2 linked regions of the Pleurocapsa sp. PCC 7327 genome follow. The protein of the gene in region 2 binds, or shares a complex with, the protein of the main gene of each other region. Links are inferred from orthologs where the notes say so. Each region holds a gene or a part of one and is shown on either strand. Other genes may lie near its edges. The genes, in order: rpsS and rimM.

Evidence for each region.
Region 1: the proteins of rimM (region 2) and rpsS are in contact, whole or in part, in a crystal structure (PDB 3A1P), measured with the Thermus thermophilus proteins. The link is inferred for Pleurocapsa sp. PCC 7327 from one-to-one orthologs. Residues at the interface, in WP_008632437.1 of Thermus thermophilus: Val4, Glu5, Ile6, Gly7, Arg8, Arg22, Gly23, Glu24, Val26, Leu84, Glu85, Glu86, Gly87, Arg88, Tyr89, Tyr90, Tyr91, Phe92, Leu94, Asp111, Ile112, Leu113, Asp114, Ala115, Gly116, Ala117, Gln118, Asp119, Val120, Ile122; in WP_011173711.1 of Thermus thermophilus: Lys28, Arg29, Leu30, Lys32, Thr48, Gln56, His57, Val58, Pro59, Val60, Tyr61, Thr63, Met66, Glu73, Phe74, Pro76, Thr77, Arg78, Arg81, His83, Gly84, Lys85, Glu86, Ala87, Lys88, Ala89, Thr90, Lys91, Lys92, Lys93.

What each region holds. Positions count from the first base shown.
Region 1 is NC_019689.1:3,735,443-3,743,751, reverse strand. Bases 5,637-8,309 are described here. They hold rpsS (30S ribosomal protein S19), read right to left. Parts: upstream 7,278-8,309; coding sequence 6,996-7,277; downstream 5,637-6,995. Other genes in these bases: PLE7327_RS16750 (50S ribosomal protein L23), read right to left, coding at 8,251-8,309; rplB (50S ribosomal protein L2), read right to left, coding at 7,312-8,145; rplV (50S ribosomal protein L22), read right to left, coding at 6,600-6,956; rpsC (30S ribosomal protein S3), read right to left, coding at 5,824-6,546; rplP (50S ribosomal protein L16), read right to left, coding at 5,637-5,771. Outside these bases: preprotein translocase subunit SecY, read right to left, coding at 1-725; rplO (50S ribosomal protein L15), read right to left, coding at 885-1,334; rpsE (30S ribosomal protein S5), read right to left, coding at 1,378-1,899; rplR (50S ribosomal protein L18), read right to left, coding at 1,971-2,333; rplF (50S ribosomal protein L6), read right to left, coding at 2,336-2,875; rpsH (30S ribosomal protein S8), read right to left, coding at 2,969-3,370; rplE (50S ribosomal protein L5), read right to left, coding at 3,412-3,951; rplX (50S ribosomal protein L24), read right to left, coding at 4,060-4,404; rplN (50S ribosomal protein L14), read right to left, coding at 4,404-4,772; rpsQ (30S ribosomal protein S17), read right to left, coding at 4,790-5,038; more of rplP, read right to left, coding at 5,352-5,636. UniProt on the Escherichia coli protein: In the E.coli 70S ribosome in the initiation state it has been modeled to contact the 23S rRNA of the 50S subunit forming part of bridge B1a; this bridge is broken in the model with bound EF-G.
Region 2 is NC_019689.1:4,893,102-4,909,954, forward strand. The notes cover bases 7,416-10,165. They hold rimM (ribosome maturation factor RimM), read right to left. Parts: upstream 9,228-10,165; coding sequence 8,604-9,227; downstream 7,416-8,603. Other genes in these bases: PLE7327_RS22075 (aminotransferase class I/II-fold pyridoxal phosphate-dependent enzyme), read left to right, coding at 7,416-8,513; PLE7327_RS22085 (Tab2/Atab2 family RNA-binding protein), read left to right, coding at 9,550-10,165. Also shown: PLE7327_RS22035 (HEAT repeat domain-containing protein), read right to left, coding at 1-411; PLE7327_RS22040 (N-acetyltransferase), read right to left, coding at 496-969; PLE7327_RS25045 (hypothetical protein), read right to left, coding at 1,209-1,352; PLE7327_RS22050 (LPS biosynthesis glycosyltransferase), read right to left, coding at 1,461-2,291; PLE7327_RS22055 (lysylphosphatidylglycerol synthase transmembrane domain-containing protein), read right to left, coding at 2,380-3,324; PLE7327_RS22060 (GNAT family N-acetyltransferase), read right to left, coding at 3,410-3,841; PLE7327_RS25545 (GNAT family N-acetyltransferase), read right to left, coding at 3,854-4,003; PLE7327_RS22065 (hypothetical protein), read right to left, coding at 4,040-5,635; PLE7327_RS22070 (transposase), read right to left, coding at 5,810-6,343; PLE7327_RS26215 (hypothetical protein), read right to left, coding at 6,432-6,560; more of PLE7327_RS22075, read left to right, coding at 6,852-7,415; more of PLE7327_RS22085, read left to right, coding at 10,166-10,365; PLE7327_RS22090 (hypothetical protein), read left to right, coding at 10,584-11,021; PLE7327_RS22095 (DUF4922 domain-containing protein), read left to right, coding at 11,040-11,966; PLE7327_RS22100 (ferredoxin), read right to left, coding at 12,069-12,362; PLE7327_RS22105 (Gfo/Idh/MocA family protein), read left to right, coding at 12,775-13,776; and 2 more genes. UniProt on the Escherichia coli protein: One of at least 4 proteins (Era, RbfA, RimM and RsgA/YjeQ) that assist in the late assembly stage of the 30S ribosomal subunit.

The sequences.
Region 1 (8,309 bases), 1.2 Mb from region 2 along the record:
CGAGTGCCTTCTTGGACGAAGACAATCATAATAATGGTCACTAAGAAAACGAGTAGCAGAAGAACGACTTTCGCGATCGTGTCTCGACCGCCCGTTTGAGCCAAGTCAATCGTGTCTCCCAGCGTTTTTGGCAAGACCGCCACGATGTTGAGAAAAATGAGTAGAGAAGCTCCATTGCCAATGCCGCGTTCGGTAATCAGTTCCGAAACCCACATGACAAACATGGAGCCAGCCGTCAGTGCCAAAACGGTTTGGGCTACGAACCAAAATCCGTAATTAATGGCGTAGGGACGCAACAAACCAATCGTAATTCCCAAACTTTGGATAATTGCCCAACCTAGTGCTACATAACGAGTAATCTGAGAAATTTTTCGTCGCCCCGCTTCGCCTTCGTTTTTTTGTAAGTCTTCTAGGGCTGGTATGGCAGCGGCTAGAAGCTGCATGATGATGGAAGCATTAATGTAGGGCAGGATGCCTAATGCAAATAGTCCGACTGCTTTCAAACCTCCTCCCGTGAGGAAATCAAAGATTCCGAAGATGGGAAGGTTGGCAATATCGGCAGAAAATCGCGCGCGATCGATTCCCGGTATGGGAATGGAGATCCCGAAGCGAACTAAGATCAAAAGACCTAGAGTAATCAGCAGCCGACCTCGCAATCCGGCTGCTTGTGCCATTTGTAGGAAAGTTTCTTGAGCCGTGGGGGTTTTATCTCGACTGACGACCATGGGTGGCTACCTCTTGTGGGTTGGCGGATTGGGAAGTTGGGGAGGTAAAAATTTTAGGCTTTGTTAACTTTTATTTACCTTTAAATTAATAATCCTAACATGCCATCCGACCGAGAGAAGGGCGATCGTCGATGACATTTTCAAAAAGTAATGTCAAGTTTAGCCTTCTACGACTTCGCAACTGCCGCCCACCGCCTCGATTTTTTCCTTCGCGCTAGCAGTAAAAGCAGCCGCTTTTACCGTTAGAGCTACCGTTAACTCGCCATCTCCAAGAATTTTGAGCGGACCGTCGTTACTGGTGACGATTCCTGTTTCCATCAGTTTTTCTAGAGTTACTTCGGTTTTAGCCGGAAGCGATGCTAGCTTGCCAACGTTGACGATCGTGTAATAGCTGGGATTGACAATTGGAAAGTGTTTTAATTTCGGGACGCGCCGATAAAGTGGCATTTGTCCTCCTTCAAAGCCAGGTCTGGTTCCCGAACCGGAGCGAGATTTTTGACCGCGCATGCCAAAACCGCAGCTAGCTCCTTGTCCGGCTGAAATGCCGCGACCAACGCGACGGCGGCGCTTTTTAGACCCTGCTTTGGGAACAGTGTCATGGATTCTCATAATTTTTCCTCATATAGCAACTTAAGACGATTCGGTCGGTCTATTAGGTGTAGAGATGTTCGACGGGTACACCTCTATCTTGTGCCACTTCTGAAAAGGTTCGCAGCGTTGATAGCGCATCTACGGCTGCCCTGGCATTATTCAGTGGGTTATTAGAGCCAAGCTGTTTCGCCAAGATATTTTTAACGCCAGCTAGCTCCAACACGGTTCGCACGGCTCCGCCAGCGATTACCCCTGTACCGGGGGCAGCAGGACGCATAATTACTTTCGCGCCGCCAGAGGCTCCCCTAGTAATATGAGTGATGGAGCTGGCTTTTGTTAGGGGCACTTCGATGAGTTGTTTTTTCCCGTCGGCGACTCCTTTGCGGACGGCTCCGATAACGTCGCCGGCTTTTCCTACGCCTACGCCAACTTGACCGCTTTCGTTACCGACGACAACGATCGCGCGGAAGCTTAATTTTTTACCGCCTTTGACCACTTTGCTGACGCGGCGAATCTGAATGACTCGCTCTTTCCAGTTAGTTTCTTTGGTTTTAGTACGACTGCTTTTTTGACGTTTTGCCATAATTAGTATCCTTTATTGTTCGGTGTAAGTTATTAGTCGCCTTCTCCTAATCGCTAACCAATCACCAATTCCTAGAAACTCAATCCAGCTTCGCGAGCGGCTTCAGCTAAAGCTTTTACGCGACCGTGATAGAGGTTTCCTCCTCGGTCGAAGACGACTTTCTCGATTCCCTTTTCTAGGGCGCGTTGTGCGACTAGCTTGCCTACGGCAGCCGATGCTTCGCAAGTAGCCCCCGTAGATAGCTCTGTTTTGAGAGTTGGTTCTAGCGTCGAGGCAGCTACTAGGGTATGCTGGGCAACATCATCAATAATTTGCGCGTAGATGTGCTTGTGAGAGCGAAAAACAGCCAAGCGGGGACGTTCGGGCGTGCCCGTAACTTTCTTGCGCAATCGTTTGTGACGACGTTTGATTAATTCTACTCGTGTCGGTTTCATCGTTACTTCTTACCTGTCTTACCAGCTTTACGTCTGACAAATTCTCCTTGGTAGCGAATCCCTTTACCTTTGTAGGGTTCTGGCGGTCGGACGCCACGGATTTGAGCGGCGATATTACCGACTATTTCTTTATCGATGCCACTAATGACAACTTGCGTGTTGTTTTCTACCGCTACCTGTATATCTTTGGGCATCATCATTTCAACGGGTTTGCTGTATCCTACGTTAAGAGTAAGCTTGCTGCCCTGCGCTTGCGCTCGATATCCCACTCCTTGGATGTCGAGGCGCTTTTGAAAGCCTTGGGAAACCCCTTCTACCATGTTGGCAACGAGGGTACGGGAAAGCCCGTGGCGCTCGCGAGCCACTCTTGATTCGTCTCGTCGCAAGACTTTTAGCGTATTGCCTTCTTGCTCGACTTTGACTTGGGGCGGTAGCGTTCTTTCTAGGGTTCCTTTCGGTCCTTTGACAACAACATTTAATCCGTTAATTTCCACGGTGACTTTGTTGGGAATTGCGATCGGGCGTTTGCCAATTCGAGACATGATCGGTTACCAGTTATTAGTTAATTGTTTATTCTTTGTCTTTTGTCATTCGTCCTTTATTTTTACTAATAACCAATGACTAATGACCAATAACTACCAGATATAGCAGAGGACTTCGCCACCCACTTTTTGTTTTCGAGCTTCCCGGTCTGTCATAATACCTTTTGAGGTGGAAACGATCGCGATGCCGATTCCTCCTAAAACGCGAGGTAAATCTTTGCTGCCAGAATAAACTCTCAGTCCGGGTTTGCTGACCCGTTTGAGGGTGGTAATCAAGGGTTGGCGATTTTTGCCTTTGTATTTAAGGGAGATGACTAACTGTTTGTTAATGCCTTCGCCAACTTCTTCGTAGTCCTCAATAAACCCTTCGTCTTTGAGAACTTTGGCAATGCTGCGCGTCATTTTAGTAATGGGCACTTGGGTGGTTGGATGCCTAACCGCGCAAGCATTGCGGATGCGAGTTAGCATGTCTGAAATCGTGTCGATTGCTGCCATTATTTCCTGTTATTTTCTCCTAATTATTAAGGATTCAAAGATTAACGGAAGGGCATCCCCATTGCTTTAAGCAAAGCGCGACCTTCTTCGTCGGTTTTGGCTGTGGTAATGATGGAGATATCCATACCGCGAATCTGATCGATGCTATCGTAATCGATTTCGGGGAAGATGAGCTGTTCTCTGATGCCAAGACTGTAGTTGCCGCGTCCGTCAAAACTGTTGGGATTGATACCGCGAAAGTCGCGAATGCGGGGAAGTGCTAAATTGATCAAGCGATCTAAAAAAGCGTACATGCGCTCGGAACGTAAGGTGACCATTACCCCCACCGGCATACCTTGGCGAATTTTGAAGCCAGCGATCGCCTTTTTAGCCCGCGTTACGATGGGTTTTTGTCCGGTGATGACGGCTAACTCGCTAATCGAGGACTCTAATGCTTTAGCATTTTGAGAGGCTTCGCCCAATCCTCGGTTAACGGTTACTTTTACTACTTTTGGAACTTCGTGAATATTGCTATAGCCAAACTGCTCTTTGAGTTTGGGAACGATAGTTTCCTGATATAAAGTTTTGAGTCGCTGTGTCATTGTTATAATTTCCTCTACATCCCTGGGCTTGGTCAGGGAATTTTTAAGTTAAAAGTAAATAGGTAAAAAGGCAAAACATTTTTTCCTTTTTCCTTTTTTTCTTTTGCCCTAATCGATGATTTCTCCAGTTTTCTTAAGCATCCTTACCTTGCGACCGTCTTCGGTGAAGGTATAGCAGATGCGGCTGGCGACCTTTTCTTTTTGGGAATAAAGCATTACATTAGAACTGTGAATCGGCGCTTCAAAGGTCGCGATTTGCCCCGACTCTCCCTCTTGGCGAGGTTTGACGTGCTTGGTTCTAATATTTACGCCTTTGACGATCACTTTGCTCGTTTTGGGAATCGCCCGCAGAACTTCGCCAACTTTGCCTTTGTCGCGTCCCGAAATGACTTGAACGGTGTCGCCTTTTTTGACGTGCATCTTGTACCGATTGGAAGAGTTGCTTTTAGGCATTAGATGACCTCCGGTGCCAGAGAAACAATCTTGGTATAGTTTTTGTCGCGTAATTCCCGCGCTACGGGTCCGAAAACGCGAGTGCCTCTAGGGTTGCCTTCTGCGTTGATGATAACTGCGGCATTATCGTCAAAGCGAATGGTCATGCCACTCTCGCGGCGCAAGGACTGACGAGTCCGGACGATCACGGCTCTGACAACATCTGATTTCTTAATAGGCATATTGGGAATGGCATCTTTGACGACGGCGATGATTTGATCGCCGATGCCGCCATAGGTACAATTGCCAGTCCCCAAAACCCGCAGGCACATAAGTTTGCGAGCGCCACTATTGTCAGCGACATTGAGATAGGTTTGCTGTTGAATCACGGTTGCGTACCTCTAAATTACGGGGTATCAGTGTTAAGAATTTCGGTTACTATCCAGCGCTTGGTACGGCTGAGTGGTCTAGTTTCGCGAATGCGAACGCGATCGCCTTCCCGGCAGCGATTTTCTTCATCGTGAGCCTTAAATTTCTTAGTTTTGACGACAATTTTGCCGTATTTAGGGTGAGGAGAGCGGTTTTCGACGGCAATAATCACGGTTTTCTCCATTTTGTTACTGACAACCACTCCGACTCTTTCTTTTACTGCCATGGCAAGTTTATTCCTCTTCTTGAGTTACTGATGACTTGGCTTTAGCTTTTTTCTTCGCTGCTGCCGTTGGTTCTTTTCCCTGAGAGGTTTCTGGGGTGGTCTTTGAGGCGATACCGAGTTGTCTCTCTCGCTCTACGGTCATTAGTTGAGCTAAGCGATGGCGGGTATGTTTGAATTCGTGAGTCTTTTCTAACCGCCGAGTAGCCTGCTGCAGCCTAAGCTCGAAAAGCTTTCGCTTGGCAGCTAAAATCTCGGTATCGAGTTCCTCATCGCTGAGTTTTCTGGCATCTGCTATTTTCGGGAGAGGCATGGCTTAGATATACTCCTCCTCGCGAGTAATAAACTTGGTTTCGATCGGTAATTTTTGAGCTGCTAGGCGCATGGCTTCGCGAGCAACAGGTTCAGAAACGCCTGCGATTTCAAACATGATGCGTCCCGGTTTGACGACGGCAACCCAGTATTCGGGCGAGCCTTTACCAGAACCCATACGAGTTTCTGCCGGACGCATAGTGACGGGTTTGTCGGGAAAAATGCGAATCCAGATTTTACCGCCTCTGCGGATGTAACGGGTCATCGCTCGGCGTGCCGCCTCGATTTGGCGCGAGGTAATCCAGCAGGGTTCTGTTGCTTGGAGGGCAAAGTCTCCAAAGTTCAGCTTACTGCCTCGCTGGGCAAGCCCTGTCATGCGTCCGCGCTGTTGCTTGCGGAATTTTGTTCTTCTGGGACTAAGCATGGTTTGTCTTTTGTTACTTGTTCTTTGTCATTTGTTTTTTAATGACCGATGACTATTCGTTCGATCGATCTTCAAATTGCTGGCGGCGACGTTGCCGACGAGGTGCTTGGGCAGGAGGGGGAGTCGCGGGTTCTTCCTGTCCGGGGATGATTTCTCCTTTAAAAACCCACACTTTTATGCCGAGAATGCCATAAATGGTTTGAGCGGTGCGATAGGAATAATCAATGTCAGCCCGAAGGGTGTGCAAAGGCACTCTACCTTCCCGAATCCATTCGGTACGAGCAATTTCTGCTCCGTTGAGACGACCGCTCACCTGAACTTTAATGCCTTTAACCTCTGCCCGCTGCGCTCGTTGAATGGCTTGGCGCACGACGCGGCGGAAGGAGACTCTTCGCTCTAATTGTTGGGCAATGTATTCGGCGATCAGGGTAGCGTCCGCATCGACTCTAGGGACTTCAATGACATTGATGCGGATTTGTCGAGTGCCGCCTAATTCTTCTTGCAGACCGACGCGCAAGGCTTCAATTCCCGTTCCGCCTCGACCGACCACAACGCCGGGTCTAGCGGTGTGAATTGCCAGGTCGATTTGATCGGCTTTGCGCTCGATGCGAATATCGGCTATTCCGGCGTTACTGAGATTTTTATCGACATATTGCCGAATTCGACGATCTTCTTGGAGAAGTTCTGGATAGCGTTTGGTATCGGCATACCAGCGAGACTTATGCTCTTTGGTTATGCCGAGGCGAAAACCAATTGGATGTATCTTTTGTCCCATTGTTTCAGTTATTAGCGATCGGGGATAGAAACGCGACCTGTCGCGCCTTTAGATTAGTCGCTGTTTGGGGCAACGGCGACGGTAATGTGACAAGTAGGTTTGCGAATTTGATAGGCTCGCCCTTGTGCTCTGGGTCGATAGCGCCTTAAACTCGGACCGCCATCCGCATAAGCTTTGCTCACGACTAAGCTAGCCGGATCGAGTCCATTGTTGTGTTCGGCGTTGGCAACCGCCGATCGCAGCGCTTTGAGCACGGGTTCGCAAGCTTTATATGGCATAAATTCCAAGACGATCAGTGCTTCCCTATAACTGCGACCGCGAATTTGATCGAGAACTCGTCGGACTTTATAAGGAGACATTCGCACAAAGCGAGCGATCGCTCTTACTTCGTTTGTTGTATCTACTGCCATTTTTAGTAATTAGTTAAGTTATCAGTAATCAGTTATCATTTATCTTCGACCAGCTTTTTTATCGCTCTTAGCGTGACCTCTAAAGGTTCGCGTCGGAGCAAATTCGCCGAGTTTATGTCCTACCATTTGCTCGGTGATATAGATGGGAACATGTTGTTTGCCATTGTGAACGGCAATAGTATGGCCAACCATTTCGGGCATGATAGTAGAAGCTCTCGACCAGGTTTTAATCACCTGCTTCTCATTTCTATCGTTGAGCTTTTCTATTTTGGATAGGAGACTGTCGGCAACAAAAGGACCTTTTTTGAGAGAACGAGCCATAGTTCGATTTTGGATTGTAGGTTTTGGATTATGTCTAGCCTTGATTGCGACGGCGAACGATCAGCGAACTGCTTTGTTTCTTTCGATTGCGGGTTTTCACCCCTAAAGCTGGCTTGCCCCAAGGTGTAACGGGTCCGCTTCTTCCGATGGGAGCGCGACCCTCTCCACCACCATGTGGGTGATCGACGGGATTCATGACGCTTCCTCTAACGTGGGGTCTGCGCCCTCTGTGGCGCGATCGACCCGCCTTTCCTAGCTGCAAGTTTCTCGCATCCGCATTCCCTACCTTGCCGATGGTGGCATAACACTCCTTCCTCACCATGCGGACTTCTTTGGAAGGCAATCTGAGCGTTACGTAATCGCCTTCTTTGGCGACAACCTGGGCAGAACCTCCGGCCGCGCGAACCATTTGACCCCCCTTACCGGGAACGAGTTCAATATTATGAACTTCCGTTCCCAAAGGGATGCGTCCTAGCGGTAGAGCGTTACCAACTTCAAAAGGAGCATTTTCGCCTGCGATGACGGTCATTCCGACTGTCAATCCCCCTGGCGCGAGGATGTAACGCTTTTCTCCGTCTTGATAAAATAGAAGCGCAATGCGGGCATTGCGATTGGGATCGTATTCTATTGCCGCTACTTTCGCAGGTACGCTGCGTTTGTCGCGACGAAAGTCAACGATGCGATAAAGGCGCTTGTGCCCGCCGCCTCTATGGCGACTGGTAATGACACCGCGATTGTTGCGCCCTTTGGCACTGTGTTTGTAGGTAACTAGAGATTTTTCCGGCTCAGTTTTAGTAATCTCCGAGAAATCCGAAACAGTTGCCTGCCTGGTGCCCGGAGTTAATGGTCGATAAAAACGAATGCCCATAATTTCAGTTATCAGTTAATCAGTTATCAGTGCTTGGTTATTTGGTCGCTGGTCATCAATCGCTGTTAATTGGTGAGCCAGTGCCTTCGCGGAGGGTCGCTGATGTTAGACTTCGGGGAATAAGGTGATGGAGTCTCCTTCGCCTAGAGTCACAACCGCTCGCT
Region 2 (16,853 bases):
AGCGTGAATTAGCGGGCGAACCGAACGGCGATCGCGACAGTTCCCTAATGCCCAAACAACTCCTTTGCGAACGTAGCCATTCCAGTCGTTATTGAGGGCAGCAATCAGAGGTTCGACAGCATCGGGACTGGTATTGCGCCCCAAAGCATAGGCAGCACTTACCCGCACCAAGGGGCAAACATCGGTTAGCAATCGGATGAGGTGAGGAATAGCGCGTTCGTCGCGAAGCTCGCAAAACGCTCTTGCCGCCAGCATTCGTTGCGGCGTTTCCGAACTGGTCAACAGTCTCAGCATCGCTTCTGGATCGGGAGGTGGAGTTTGGGATTCCAATTCTTCCGATTCGAGAGGATCTGGCGAGCTGATTAGCTGTTCTTCCGATTCAATTACGCTGAGGTCATCTTCGTTATACATACTAAGATCGATTATCGCATCGAATCCCAATTATGAAGAAGGCAGGGAACAGATAGGGCGAGGAAAGATGAATCTCCCTAACTTCTAAAGCGGTTTGCCCACAGAAAAAGATTGAATTTCGTAACCCAGACGGCGATAAAAGTCGAGGGCAACTTGGTTGTGGGAGAATACTTGAAGACCGATTTGGCGATCGCCCCTTGCAGCCGCCCAAGTTTCAGCCCGATGCATCAAAGCTCTAGCAATCCCGCGACGGCGATGTTCTGGCGCAACATAAAGCAAAAAAATGTAGGCGTATCGATCGCCGCTAACTAAATCTATAGCATTTCCCATCCACAAACAAGCGACTGGGACTGACTCAGATGCTTCGCGCGTCCATTCAACCCACCACAAAGGCGTATCTGAGGACAAGTAATTCTCAACCGTTTGCACTAAATGAGAAAAGTCTTCGCGATCGGGAAAAAGTTCCTGGTAAGTTAGCGTCATGTACTTGCTCAGTCGAGCCTTCTCTAGGCTAGAGCCTATGCGAAACTGATAGCCATCTGGCAAGCTATGAGCCATCTTGTTAAAGACGAGGGGACGGGAACGAGGAGTAGGAGACTTCTGAGACTGGGGGAGTTGGGAGTGTGGGGGGTGTGGGGGGACAAGGAGACAAGGGAGACTCCGAAGAAGACAAACTTAGAGGAAGTTTTGAAATCGATTAACCTAAACTTTGACAAGGAGACAAGGGAGACTCCGAAGAAGACAAACTACTAACGACTAACTAATCCCCAATCCAAAATCCTTTCATCCAAAACAAATCACTGGTCGCCGGTCACTGTTTCAATCGGTGCGGGTGCTGCCATATCTGAAGGCAGGAAGATACGGGCGCTAGTTACCAGTAATGCGACTAAAAATACTAGAACGATGAGAAAGGGAGCGATGTATTGACGAAAAATTGCCATTTGAGTTGAAGAGTGCGATCGGGTTTTCTGACGAAGTAGCTCAAGCTTAGCGAGCTATCTGTGTCTAGTTTAAAATATTTGTCCCGGTTCGATGTAACTCGCATTCTTTTATAGCCTCATCGATAACTGTCTGCCAACGGCAAACCTCAAAAGTCTAAGCGGCACGCTGGAACCTTTGAGGACTGGCAGGCGCAAAAATCTTCCCGTTGCTAGACGAGCAATCCCTTTTAAACGAGCTTGTAGTCTTGTCTGGAGAAAAGCAAGTTTACCTTCACTCTTACCCGTGACATATAAAGGTGTAAAAGCCAGTTTTCCATAAAGAACATCAGCTCTATGAGTCAGGCTGAGTCCGTTTCGATGGTGCTCGATATTTGGCATTCCCCCGTGCTCTCCATAATTTCGGAAGGGAATGTAGTTTTTGAGTTTTCTAGCGCGTAGGTAAGAATCGACACCAGAATCCCAGCTAGAGTAATTAGCAGCTCCTATTTTTTCTTTCACTTCTTCGGCTAGCTCGATGAGACAGCGAGCACCTTGAGGAGTAACAATGTAAGCAACTGTTGAAGCCGAATATCCTTGAGCGTAACCTTCTTGGGAGACGCTATAAACTTGAGGAGCGCAGGCATACAACCAAGCTACTCCTACAGTGTTATCGTCAGGGTTGAAAGGGAGAGGAAGTTTTCCCAATCCCAGCACGGGTACGAAATCTGCCTCGACAATTAAAGTAAGTCGGTCTTGTTGCACGGCGCTTTCCCAAGCTCGCTTGTGGTTGAGGAGACAACGATAACTCGGCGAATAATTTTTATATTCTTCCTTTGGCTCTTGTCTGAGAACTTCGCATTGTAAACCTTCTTGCTTTAAGGCTTGCTCGAGAAGCTCCGTTGACTCTTTATAAGCAATAATAAATACTTGAGTGATGCGATCGCTTAACCGAGTTGTCATTTGTTAAAAGTCCTTTGTCATTGGTGAGAAGGGGATTAGTTATTAGTTAGTGGTTAGTAGTTAATTGTCTCCCACTCTCTCCTCTATACTATTGCCTCAATTTTTTCGCGGCTCCCATCATTTGTCCCAAGAAGGGCAAGCCGATAATTGCTGGCAGGAAGTAGCGAGAAGTACACAATAAACCCAACGCCGCTCCCGCTTGGACATCAAAATAGGGTTGGTAAAAGAAAATTAATGCAGCGTCGCGCGTTCCTACTCCCGCAAAAGTTAGGGGTAATAATCCGGCTAGAATTGCTAGGGGCGAAAGAGCTAAGTTAACTATAAATGGTGTCCAAGCTTTAAGTGCGAGGATAAATAACCAAATTTGTAATAGGTGCAAAAACCAGGTAAAAATAGAAGTAGCGGAAACGATTAATAACTGTTTTTTATCGCCCCAAAAATAATCATGCATTTCCTGCCAAGAAATCTGTAAGTTTTGGAGCTTTTGTCTTAATTTTTTCGGTGCTATTTTGATAGCGCTAACAAAAAATATTTGAGCAAACTGACGCGAACCAAGTAACAATAATCCAAAGATTAACCCTCCGGTTACTGCTAGCGTCATCGTCCAAAATAGACCGTCTTTTTCTGGATAAACAAATAAGCCAAAGACGCACCACAACAGTAAGGAAAGCATATCGCAGGCTTTTTCAAACACTACCAAAGACAGCGATAAAGAACCGCTTAAATGCCCTCTATCCCTCATGAAATAGGCTTTGACAATATCCCCCATTTTGGAGGGAAGCACCATATTAAGAACGCTTGCCCCTAAAATAAGGCGGTTGGCTTCGATAAATCCTAAGCTAGTTCCCTGCGGCATCAGTTGTTGCAGCCGCCAGGAAGTAACCATGGTGATAGGAATAACCATACCAAGACTAACTGCCATCCAAACGCGATCGCAATCTCTAAAAACCTGGATTAAACCTTGGAAATCAATTTTTGAATAGAGAATTAGGAGAATTGCAACGCTGACAGCGATAGAAATAAATCGTTTCATGTTTAACAATTACAGCTTAATAGATCGAGCAAAATCTAAGGCTCTTATCAAATAGAGATTGGGCGAGCAAGACACGAACCCCCTGTTAATTACTGCTTAAATAATCTTTTTGCTTCAGGGCATATTTAACAGCTTTTCGTTCTGATTGTGTGAGATTTGGTAGCTGATTTTCGGTAAAGAAAAATTCTTTTTCAAACTTTAAACCCACTTTCTCCAGGACTCGAATTGACCGTTGATTATCTGCCAATGTCCAACTAGCTACTTTTTGTATACCCCATTCTTTAAACCCTTTAGATACTAATTTTTGTGACCCTTCAGTTGCATAACCTTTTCCCCATTTATCGGGATATAATCGATAACCAAGGGCAATTTCGTCATCTGCTATTATTCCTAATTCCACTGCAAATTTATTTTCTGTAGCTGGGTAGGAGTGAAACCAACCGATAAAATCATTACTTGATTTTTCAATTGCAGCCCAAATTCCATAGCGATCGTACTTTTCGTAGTATTTCATCATTTTGGGCAAAGATTAATTTTTAATAATTTCGTAATTAGTTGTATTCCCTCCATTGCCCCAACGGATTATTTCCGGGTTGCTATCTAGAACCAATAAATTGTCTGCGTCATCTTCAAGAAATTCGCGCAGAATTAACCTCTCTGTTTCTAGAAAAATTTTCATATTCCTCGCTTTCATTTCTCTGTGCTAACTAAAAAATTATAACTGTCGCTCTAACTTTAAACTTTGACCAGCTTTAAGCTGCTTAACTTGCTCGGTTAAATCTAACCAAGGCTGCAATTGTCCTATCTGAAAAGTACGACTCATGACAACATAAATTGAAGTTTGATCGCAGCCAATTCCTGCTGAAATAACATTATCCCAGGATGCGGAATGCAATTCATCAATGATTTTCCATTGTCCATTTTCCCATCGCAACTGACGAGAAAAAGTAAAGGGTGCGATTTTTTTCCCGGTAATCAATATTTTTTGCAGGGTTTTACGAATTATGTTGGGAAAGAAACGACCAAAAGTATACATAGCTACTCGCAGAATTATTAAATTTAGAGTGGTCATCTGTTTTTGTTTTGCCCAACCCAGCGACCCCTGAATCGTAATTTCATCTTCATCGACTTGAATTTTAGAATTGCCCATTAAATGACCAACAGCATTTTTAATCTTTTTACCCTCTTTTACCTGAAGGGAAAATTGCGTATCAGAAGCCACTAAGTTACCATTTCTAAATAGCTTAAAAGCTCCCCCTTTATTGAGAGCTAAATAGAGTTCTGTGTCTTGACGGCGATCGATCAAAATTCCGCCTTCTTGTAGCCAAAAACGACCAAAAAAACGTGGTTTAAAAGGAGGTCTATGGGGAACAAAATCTCTCCAAGCTAATAAATAATTCCAAGTGTGATGTCCGATGATATGATCGTCGGCGTAACATGGGGCTAAACCATTTTTCAGTCCTTTTAAAAAGCGATCGTTGATGTTTAATGCTTCTGGCAACCATTTTCCGACTAATTCAAACCCGTGAGGAAAGAAATTATAAGTATTGCGACTGGTATATTCTCCCCCATAAGAACCATCGGGATGAACAAAATGAGAAGCTAAAATAACAGCTTTTGCCAGCGCATCTTTTAGTCGATTATTGGTAGGATTAAATTCGTAAACGCGAGCCAAACAGGAAATTGTTAAGGTATGATAACCCGGATCGCACCCTTCATATTCAATAAACCAGCCTTCGGGATTTTGCCACGATAAAACCTGTTCTAATCGTTGTTCTTTTTGGGCGTTCCATCTATCAGTTTTAAGCAATTTTGATAATAATTCCAAACAGAGAACAATTAACGCTTGATGATTGGTTAATCGTCCGCTTTCTTGATGATGTGCTAACCAGTCAGCCCGTTTGACAAAAAAGTCGATCGCATTTTGATTATTTAGTCCCAGCAATCTATAACTATCAATACAGGCAAGCAGCGAAAAAGCGGCAGCCCCTCCTGCCCTCTCAAAAGGAAAATAATCGTCGCAGGAACCGTCTGAATGGGCGCTGCGGGCGGCGTAGAGGATGCCTGCTTCTACCCAGTCACGAATGGCGCTTTGGCGGTAAAAGGGATTATTGGGAATATCCGTGTCGTAAGCGAGGGCGAGGGGATAGACGAACTCCTGCGACATCCCGCTAGGAAAATCGATGATTTTGTACTGCCAGAAATTGCGGTCAAAACATCCGTAGGTGGGACTATGGGGGTTACGATCTTGAAGGGTTAAGAGTTTGGGAATTTGCGCGATCGCTTCTAGAGCAAATAAATCTCGACTCATGTAGGGGAGTTTAACACTGAATTTATCAAGTAAATCTTAGCTCCACAAGGGACATTGAGGAGTAATCAATGTAGTGCGAGCAAGATGCTCGCGCAATGTTTTTTATGAATTGCGATCGCGCCATATCTTTTTAGTAGTCGTGAGCGAGACGCTCACACTACCATACACGATCGTTTAAAATATTTCCCAAAAGAAGGGATATTCTTCTGGCGTTTTAGACAATCCAGCCTTAACAGGATTCTGTCTAATATATTCCCATTTAATCTGAAACTCTCTTTCATCTCTAATCATTTCATCGTATCTACCATCTTGCCAAACTTTGCCAATATGATTCATAACCAAAGGAATTTGCTTGGCACTATAACTTTTAATACTGTGTAATATACTTCCAATTGACCAATATTCTGAGGTCGCTTTAAATGGAACTAGATTTTTTGAGTTAGACGTGAGTAGATTTTTGGAATCAGACGCGAGCAAGATGCTCGCACTACTGTGAATGCGATCGCGAGGAAAAGGTTTAATTAATAAATGCACATGGTCTGGCATAATCACCACAGCATAAATTTGATATCGTTTTTGATTAAAAAATAAACAAGCATCAAGCACGACTTTTCGAGCGGGTGAGGTTAACTCCAGTCTCTCCCAAGTAACAAAAGTTATGAAATATGTACCGTGAGGTTTTTCTAGCTGTGGTAATTGTTTTTTCAATTCAAATAATAAATCTTAAAGTTTGCGTTTCTGTAGTGCGAAGCTGCTAAGCTGCGCTAGTTGAAAGCCTGTTAAAAAAATCGTAGATTCAAGTAGATTCAATTGTAGTGCGAGCATCTTGCTCGCGCAATCCTTGGGATACTTGCTCGCGCAATTCTTGGGATACTTGCTCGCGCAATCCTGATGAGCGATCGTTAGTGTCAACCAGTCTTGCCAAAACTCATCAAAGTTAAGAAAACTTTTCAATCGCGCCTGCGTCTTTAATATGAAGGACAAAAGAGTAGCGATCGCGTGCTAACACAAATGACTTATCATTATTTGACGCTACTTAGAAAATAAGATAGTTATGCGTATTAATCTACCTTTTGGTTAAAAGCGTCTAATCAAGACTTCAGACTAAAGGTGCTATGATAAGCCAATTATTATTACTTGGGCGGCTAGTTACTTGCCGAGTGCTTTCATCGCCACCAAAGCGATGCGGGCGTTTAATGTGGTTAAGGAGTGAAGCATGACACTGTTGAACCAAGTCTGGAACGAGAAAGAGAATCAACAGCAATCTGATACTTGGACGAACGCAGAGTCTTCCGCTAATGTTTTCCAGCCATCTCCCTCAGAAGCAGAAATTGCCAGTTGGTTGGTGGCTAGGCTAGCAGAATTGCTAGAACTCGATCCCGACGAAATAAACCTCCAACAAGATTTAACCGATTATGGGTTAAGTTCTGTTGATGCCGTCAATTTATCAGGAGATCTGGAAAATTTTCTTGGTCGTCGGCTTTCTCCTACCATTGTCTGGGAATACCCGACTGTAGAAGAATTATCTCAGTATTTAGCCTCAGATAATTCGGAAGAAGAGCCTAGCACAAAAGAACTGCTCAATCCGTCATCGCTATTAGATGGAAACCATCAACAACTCGATACAACAGACACTTTTTCTACTCATTCAGAAATTCCAGAAGAGTATTATCGTTTCGAGCTTTATCCAGAGTATCGCCAAATTCAACAGCAGCAAGAAGAAATACAATCCCTCGGTCTTGGCAATCCTTTCTTTACGCCTCAAGAAGGCATTGTTAACAATACCACCAGGGTTGGGAGACGAGAACTCATCGATTATGCCAACTATAACTACGTGGGGATGTGTGGCGACCCAAAAGTCTCTCAAGCTGCCAAAGAAGCGATCGATCGCTATGGAACTTCCGTATGCGCCAGTCGCCTCCTCTCAGGAGAAAGACCGATTCACCGCGAACTAGAAAGAGAAATCGCAGATTTTATCGGCACAGAAGACAGCATCGTCTATGTTGGCGGTCATGCGACTAACGTAACGACTATTAGTCATCTATTCGGACGCAATGATTTGATCCTTCACGATGCTCTCAGTCACAATAGTGTCGTTCAGGGAAGCTTATTTTCCGGTGCGAGTTTGATTGCTTTTCCCCACAATGACTGGCAAACCCTCGATCGCCTCCTGCAAGAACGCCGCCACCGTTATAGACGAGTTCTCATCGCGATCGAAGGCGTTTACAGTGCCGACGGCGATATCCCAGATTTACCCAAGTTTATTGAGGTCAAGAAGCGCTACCAAGCCTGGCTGACGATCGATGAAGCGCACTCCATTGGAGTCTTGGGAGCATCCGGTCGCGGCATCGGAGAACTGTATGATGTCGATCGCGCCGATGTCGAACTATGGATGGGAACGCTTAGTAAATCTTTCGCTAGTTGCGGCGGTTACATTGCCGGAAGTAAGGCTTTAGTAGAATACCTCAAATATACCTCACCAGGCTTTCTCTTTAGCGTGGGAATTTCTCCTCCTAACGCAGCTGCACCTCTGGCAGCCATACGAGTTCTCAAAGCTGAACCAGAACGGGTAAAGCTTCTCCAAGAACGCTCTCAATTGTTTTTAGAACTCGCGACTAAACACAATCTCAACACGGGAATGAGCAAAGGCTCTCCAGTAATTCCAATTATCGTGGGAGATTCATTAAAATCTATCCAACTGTCTCAAAACCTCTTTCATCGAGGAATTAACGTTCCTTTCATGATCTATCCGTCCGTTCCTCAAAATGCCGCTCGACTGCGTTTCTTTATCAATTGCACTCATACAGAAGAGCAAATTCGCTCTACAGTAGATATCCTAGCCGATGAGTATAAGAAGCTTTCGGAGCGAACGGATTAAAAATTAGAGAAACGTCTGCTGAAATACCAACAATGGTAGATGCGATCGCAACGAATTCTGACGAATATTTTAGGTTATTCGTCAGAAAGGTTAAAAATTATTAATTTCTAACAATCCAGCTGGGGGCGCAATCTCGATGCGCCCTTTCTCAAGGTCTACTACGGGCACGATTTCTTTGACAAAGGGAATCAGCACTGTTAGCGATCGCGGTTTTTTATGCTTGATTTTGTGCTTTTTCTTACTCTCAGTTGGTTCTAATTCCGAAGTTTCTTCGATCTTCTCATTAACGGACTGCCTTTCTAGCTTGACTTCTAATAAGTCATTACCCGCCCAAAAAATATTGCTGACAACTCCTAACTTTTCTCCAGTAAGCTGGTTATAAACCTCTAGATCGATTAAATCTAAGACGTGATATTCATCTTCTGCTAGTTGGGGACGATCGCAACTCCGAACGAGTAACTTATAGCCTCGCAATTCCTCTGCGCTATTTCTATCTTCTACTCCCGCCAATTGAATGACATATAAATTCTTTCCCGGAATATAGCGCCCTCCTAGCAGTTCTACTTCTGTAACGCGATCGCCCGATGGCGCTTGCAACCAACGCCGTCCCGGTTCCTCAAATCGTTCGGGAAAGTCTGAATTGGGAGTAACTCTTAACTCGCCTTTTAACCCTTGGGGTGTAACAATAGTGCCAATTTCTAGCCAATCATTCATGGAAGTCGCAAGTCAAAAATCAGAAGTAGAGGCGGTAGAAACTCTAGGTACTTATCAAAACCCGCCCTTACACAAGTTAGAAGTCAGAAATAGAGTTTCATATCTTATTCTAGTGGTAAACCGCTCTCATCAAATTACTTAATTACTATATTTGTTCGGGGTTATTTCATTGTGACTTTAGTTGACCCAGAAACAATTTCTTGTCCCCCCAATATTCAGTCCTATAAGACGGACTTTAGCATCTCAGACAGAGAATAAATTCTCTGTCTACTGTCTACTAGAAAAAATAGCCCTATCTTTTTTGATTAATTAGATAGTGAATATGGAAATTTGGCAAGCAGACTTTTACAAGCACGATCGCAAAAACAAAGAAGGAAAACATCTTTGGGAATTGTTAATTTGCGATCCACAAGGTCATATAATTCAGGAAGCGAAATGCCCGCAATCTCAAGCTAATCCTGATTGGTTAATTTCTCAATTACAACAGGCAAATCGAGGAAATTTACCCGATCGCATTCAAGTTTTTCGTCTTCAATCTCTCAGTTTATTATCGATCGCGGCAGAAAAACTAGGCATTCAAGTTGAAGCAACTCGGCGGACTGGAGCGCTAAAAGCTGAATTACGAAAACGAATCATTGACGAAAATTATGACCCGGTTAAACTAGAAAAGCCACCCCCACAAGCATTACCAGAAAATCTCTGGGGAGAAAGTTGGCGTTTTGCAACATTTCGGGCAGGCGATCTCGTCGATTATTTTAGCGATCGCCCGCTTCCAATATTACATATGCCAGAATCTCTTCTGCCAATTAATTTAGGAATTGCTTCTACTATATCCGTACCTGGTGTCATTATTTATGGCGGAAGAAAATCAATGTATTTAGCCAAATGGTTACAGGAAGCTAAACCATTTTCTTTGAGTTATATTCCAACAGAAATTGGCAAGTCGGGAGGATTAGTCTTAGAATCAGGATTGGTCGATCGCTGGATTTTAGCTACTTTTGAAGATGAAGAAATTGCCCAGGCAGCCCAAAATTACGAACAGCGCAAGCAAGCCAGTCTAGGATTACATTTTCTTCTAGTTCAACCCGACGATTCGGGAATGACTTATACTGGTTTTTGGTTGTTAAAAGATGAGTAATTTGATTTTGGATTGATGAGGCAGGGAATATGTTCAAGAAATTATTAATTATCTTTTTATTGGCAATCGTGGGGGGGTTTGCGGCTGGTTTTTATTACTGGCGACAGTTCGCGGCAGAACCCGACTGGTATAAAACTCAAAACATAAATACAAAGAATGAGCATCTAGAAATAACTAGCCAAATTCCCTTACAACTCAATCGCGAAGATGTTAACCAATTGTTAGCCAAAAAGATTTCTGAAAATAGCCAATCTAGCCAGCTACTTCAATCGGCAAAATCAATCAAAGCCAATCTGGAAAATGATACTTTAGAAATTGGAGGAGTTTTTAATCCTTCAGAAATCTCGGAAGATAGCTTAGACGAAACGCAAAAAGCCATCTTGGACAAGACAATTCAAACTTTTCCTCAGCTTAAAGATCTCAATATATACGTGGGAATAGTCGGTCAACCCAAATTTGAAAACGGTCGTTTAACTTTAGACAAAGACAGCAAGCTTAAAGTTGGTAATCTAACATTTTCTATTGACGAAATTGCTCCAAAATTTGGATTATCTCCAGATAAACTAGATCGATACCTAGAACAAGAACTGGCTAAATTAAACATCCAAGGTATTCAGGTTGAAAATGATAAAATGATGATTAAAATAAGTCAATAATAATTAAGATCGATAAATATGCTTAAACGAGAGCAAAAAGAACGAAGAGCTATCGTTCTCAAACCTGGTACCTTATGGAAAAGAGTGAGCGAACAAACCGAATATGCCCTACGCTGTGGTGCCCTGCAAACGATTCCAACAGAGTACGAATTTGTAGAACAAAATGGCATTAATTTTCTCGTTCGGATTTCGTCTAACTTAGCACGCAAAGACGAAGCGAAAAAGCAACAAGAGCAAAAATCCGCGACTTCTGGAAAAGAAGTTAATCCCTTCCTTCCTTATGAGAAAGATTTATTTGTCGCCGATATTTCCGATACCCATCTTTGTATATTAAATAAATACAACGTTGTCCCCCATCACTTGCTCATTATTACCCGTGACTTTGAAGATCAAGATTGTTGGTTAACTTTACAAGATTTTGAGGCATTATGGACATGTTTGGCAGAAATTAATGGGTTAGCGTTCTACAATGGTGGCAAGATAGCCGGATCGAGTCAGCGACACAAACATTTACAATTAGTTCCTTTTCCCTTTGTCCCCGGTATAAATTCAATTCCTATCGAACCTGCCCTCTCGTGTGTTAAATTTCAAGGTTCTCTGGGAAAAATTCCCGCGTTTCCCTTCCTTCATGCTTTTGCCAAACTAGCTCCGGCTTGGGTAAATTCCCCTCTAGATGCCGCTAAGGTGACCTTAGAATGCTATCGCACCCTTCTAGAAGCAGTAGGATTGCCCTTTGAGGGCAACAGACAGACTGGGGCTTATAATCTTCTAGCAACGCGAGAATGGATGCTCATCGTACCGCGATCGCAAGAAAGTTTTGAGTCAATTTCCGTCAACTCTCTCGGGTTTGCTGGTACAATGTTCGTTCGCAACCATCAACAACTGGAACTTCTCAAAAAATACACTCCGATGACGATTTTAAAAAACGTCGCTTACGCGAGTTAACCGATAAGATCGCTAAAATAATAAGACAGGAACGCTACTGATAACGTTCCTGACGTTCTAGCCATTGTTGGAGGGTCAACCCTCCAACCTACCAACAGTAGATTAGTACAGAGCTTCTTCTTGGTGAGTTATAATCGTACAATCAGAAGTCGGATAAGCGACGCAGGTAAGGACGTATCCTGCTTCGATTTGATCGTCATCCAAGAAGGATTGATCGGACTGATCTACGGAACCGGATTCTAGTTTGCCAGCACAGGTGGAGCAAGCACCAGCACGGCAGGAGTATGGTAGGTCGAGACCTTGCTCTTCAGCAGCGTCTAGAATGTACTCGTCATCAGGGACATCGATGGTGTGTTCTCCATCGGGAGTCTTTAGAGTAACTTTATAAGTTGCCATGTGTTGCTCCTATATCTCAAGTAAAAACGGCAGTTTGGACTTACGCAATCAAGCAAAATTTATCGATTGAAATAGATAGATATTTGCTTTGGTAAGCCTCATCTCTGATACTAAGAGAAAAAGCAGCTGAGTTTTAAGAGCATTAGCAATGAAATTCTTAATCAAATGTAAAATAAGATTTTCTTATATAAAATTGCTGGCGAAGGCACGAATGATTGGCGGACGTACACATTCCTTATAAACTCGCAATCTTAGGTAATTGAATGATTGAATCGGCTTGTATTGAAGACCGCAACCTCCGATCAATCAGTATTAATTATAGTTATACCTATCAATGATGATTTGTACTTAGCAAACAGTTTTTTCCTACTCTATTTAAATTCTAATATCCGATTCCTTGATGATAAACCCAATGAAGAATTCTGCCGCCTTCACAATGTCACATCCCATAAAAGTAGGCATTGTTGGCACCGGATATGCGGCATCTAAAAGAGCAGAAGCATTCCAAGCAGACGATCGCGCTCAAGTCATAGTCGTCGCAGGCAATACGCCCGAAAAAACCGAAGCGTTTTGTCAAGCCTATTCAGTCGTGCCGCTCGATTCCTGGCAGCAACTCGTCAGTCATCCCGATGTCGATGTCGTCGTTATTAGCAATATTAATCGCGATCGCGCCTCGATCGCTCGCGCGGCACTGCTGGCAGGAAAGCACGTCGTCACCGAATATCCCCTCGCCCTCAGCTATCGCGAAGCCGAAGAAATTCTCGCCCTATCGCAACAACAAAACAAACTCCTACACGTCGAACATATCGAATTGTTAGGCGGTTTGCATCAAGCCATACGTCAATCCCTGCCAGAAATAGGCGATGTCTTTTATGCCCGCTACGTCACCATTACCCCCCAACGCCCCGTGCCCCGTCGCTGGACATTTCATTATCAAATGTTCGGGTTTCCTCTGACGGCTGCCCTTTCTCGCATTCATCGCCTGACGGACTTATTCGGAACGGTTGCTTCCGTTACCTGTCAGTCGCGCTTTTGGGACGCGCCAGAATCGGGCTACTATACAGCTTGTCTGTGTGACGCTCAACTGCGCTTTACCAATGGTTTAATCGCAGATGTCATCTATGGCAAAGGCGAAGTTTTTTGGGATAGCGATCGCACCTTTGAATTAAGAGGCGATCGCGGAACGTTAATTTTTGAAGGAGAAACGGGCAATCTGATCCGAGGAGAAGAAAAGACAGCCATTGAAGTCGTCAGTCGTAAAGGGTTATTCGTTAAGGATACGCAAATGGTTTTAAATTGTTTAACACGAGGAACGCCCCTATACATCAATCCAGAAGCGAGTTTATACGCCCTGAAAGTGGCTGAGGCTGCCGAGCGATCGGCAATAACAGGAAAAACGATAGAATTTTCATAGAAGGAGCCAATGATAAACAACGACAAAGTAAACATTGTTAAAATTTCTGGATCGAAAACGATCTCTTGTCATTCGTGCATCTTTCAAGTTATAGTCAGGTTAAAATTGTCTAACACTTAGCCGCAGACAATTAGCGGTTTTAAGAAAAACAAAACGCAGTCATGCTCGCGACGAGCTAGCTGTCTGAAACTGGACAAAAGCTACCCGAATGTTCAGTCATTGCGATCGAAACAATTTAGAGCCAGGCGATCGCAACCTTGCTTCTAAAGCAGTTTACTCAGCTAAGAAACAGCATTAGATGCCAAAGAGAATTTACTCATAGAATTCTTTGACAAATTCAACGCAAGCCTATGTTATCCCCAATGGGAAAGATATGCCAAAGGGAAAAAAAGCAAAAACTTCAGCCCAATTGCTCCAGTTAAACAGTCGGGGTTAGTAAAAACAGCCGAGATGAGTAAAGTTTGTATTCTTCTCATCTCTGGAGCGAGTCCAGATTTTTTGCCCAGACAGTTTTTGTCCCTAAATCAACATCGAGACGCAAACCTTATCTATCTAAGGTTTTGCAATCTGCTAGAGAAGTTTGAGGAAATTGAATGCCAAAACAAATTATTATTGCAGAGCAGCATCATATCGCTGCCGTATTTTGGGAGGATCGAGTTCAAGAGTTAGTCGTAGCAACTGGCAATCAGCAGGTTGGCGACATTTATTTGGGAATTGTTGAAAACGTCATCCCTGGAATCGATGCGGCGTTTGTCAACATTGGCGATGCCGAACGAAACGGGTTCATTCACGTTACCGATTTAGGACCCCTGCGCCTGAGAAAGACGGCGGGCGCGATTACCGAACTCTTGACGCCACAACAAAAAGTATTGGTGCAAGTCATGAAAGAGCCGACGGGTAATAAAGGTCCTCGGCTGACTGGCAACATTACCCTACCCGGTCGCTATCTCGTTCTTATGCCCTACGGCAAAGGCGTGAATTTATCGAGGCGTATTAGAGATGACAACGAACGCAGCCGCTTAAGAGCCTTGGCAATTCTGATCAAACCTGCGGGGATGGGATTGCTCGTGCGTACCGAAGCCGAAGGTAAAGCAGAAGAAGCCATTATGGAAGACTTGGAGTCCCTGCAAAGGCAGTGGGAATCGATCCAGCACCAGGCAACGTCCACCCGCGCTCCAGCCCTGCTGAGCCGAGATGACGACTTCATCCAGCGAGTCCTGCGGGATATGTATTCTGCCGATGTCAATCGCATTGTCGTAGATTCCAGTGCAGGCGTAAAGCGAGTCAAACAGCAGTTAATGAACTGGAGCGGCGGACGACCGCCAGAAGGGGTTCTGATCGACCATCACCGCGAACCTCAGCCGATTTTGGACTATTTCCGGGTCAATGCAGCGATTCGCGAAGCCTTAAAACCCAGGGTAGATTTGCCTTCTGGCGGCTATATCATCATCGAGCCAACCGAAGCGCTAACCGTCATCGACGTTAACTCCGGTTCTTTTACTCGTTCTGCTACCGCTAGGGAAACGGTTCTCTGGACGAATAGCGAAGCCGCAACGGAGATTGCCCGCCAGCTGCGCCTACGAAATATCGGCGGCGTGATCGTGGTTGACTTCATCGATATGGACGCCCCGCGCGACCAGCTCAAACTACTAGAACATTTCAATAAAGCGCTCAAAACCGATAAAGCCAGACCGCAAATCGCTCAATTATCCGAACTGGGTTTAGTCGAGTTGACTCGAAAACGCCAAGGAAAAAATATTTATGAGTTATTCGGTCAAACTTGTCCGACTTGTGGCGGATTGGGACATTTGGTTCGCCTACCGGGAGAAGGAAAACCAATCGCCTTGGAAACGCCCGCGCCCGCGATCGCACCGCTACCTTCCGTTACGCGATCGCCAGAGAAACAAATCGAAGAACCGGAACCTTTCTTCGAGTCGCCTTTCGAGTACGCTAATGGCGAAATCGGCCAACAACTCGACCTGTTATACCATCCCAGCTACCAAGAACAAGGTCTTGCTGCTACTAACAATCGCCGTCGCCGTCGCCGTCGCTCGACCGATGGAATCGAAAAAGAGGGAGGAACTGGAAGAGTGGACCCTATTGCGGCGACTAAAGAGCTAGTTCTTGATGCCGATGCGCCAGAAGTCGAAGAGCGAAAGGAACGTCCGCAAAAATCACCGCGACGCGAAGAAGTCCCCGTAGAAAAAGTATCTGTCGAAATGACTCCTATGGAGCAAAACGTATATGCATTAATGGGAATTTCTCCGCTAGTACGCCTCAATCGAGAGTTCAAAGATCCCAAGTCAGTCATCGTCTCTGTCAAATCGCCTGGAGAATCCGACACGCCGCCATCAGAATCAATTGCTACTCCAGCGCCAGTAGCAGAAACTTTAGCAGTTCCCGAAATCGAGACTAGCTTATCAGTAGAAAATGGGGATGCAGAGGAAGAACGCCCGTTAATCCGTCGCCGCCGCCGCCGTTCCTCTGCTAAAGAGGCATAGGTCTAACAGGAGCGAAGATTGTATACTTTAGTTTATCCCCTGTTAAATTGGGGGATTTTTTTATTGGCGATCGCTTCGTTGGTGACAAGAAAAAAACAATGGACTTTGATGCTTCTTTGCTCGATGCATTCTCTAGTTCGGAGACGTTGGTAGCGGGCGTGGATGAAGTGGGGCGAGGATGTTTGTTTGGTCCCGTCGTAGCTGCCGCAGTCGTCGTTCCCCTCTCGGCGATTTCACGATTGATAGAAATCGGCGTAAAAGATAGCAAGCAACTCTCCGCCAAGCGAAGATTGGAATTATCGCAACAGATAAAAGAATTCGTACCAGCTTATCAAGTCAGTTATGCAAGCGTTCGGGAAATAGAGCGCTTAAATATTTTACATGCATCTTTACTAGCGATGAAGCGCTCGGTCGAGCGATTGAAGATACAACCTGCAATCTGCTTGGTAGATGGAAAACAAGCGATTCCTAATCTAACAATCGTACAAAAAAATATCATTAAAGGCGACGAGCGATCGTCCATTATTGCTGCCGCCAGCATCGTTGCTAAAGTCTGGCGAGATGAATTAATCGTCC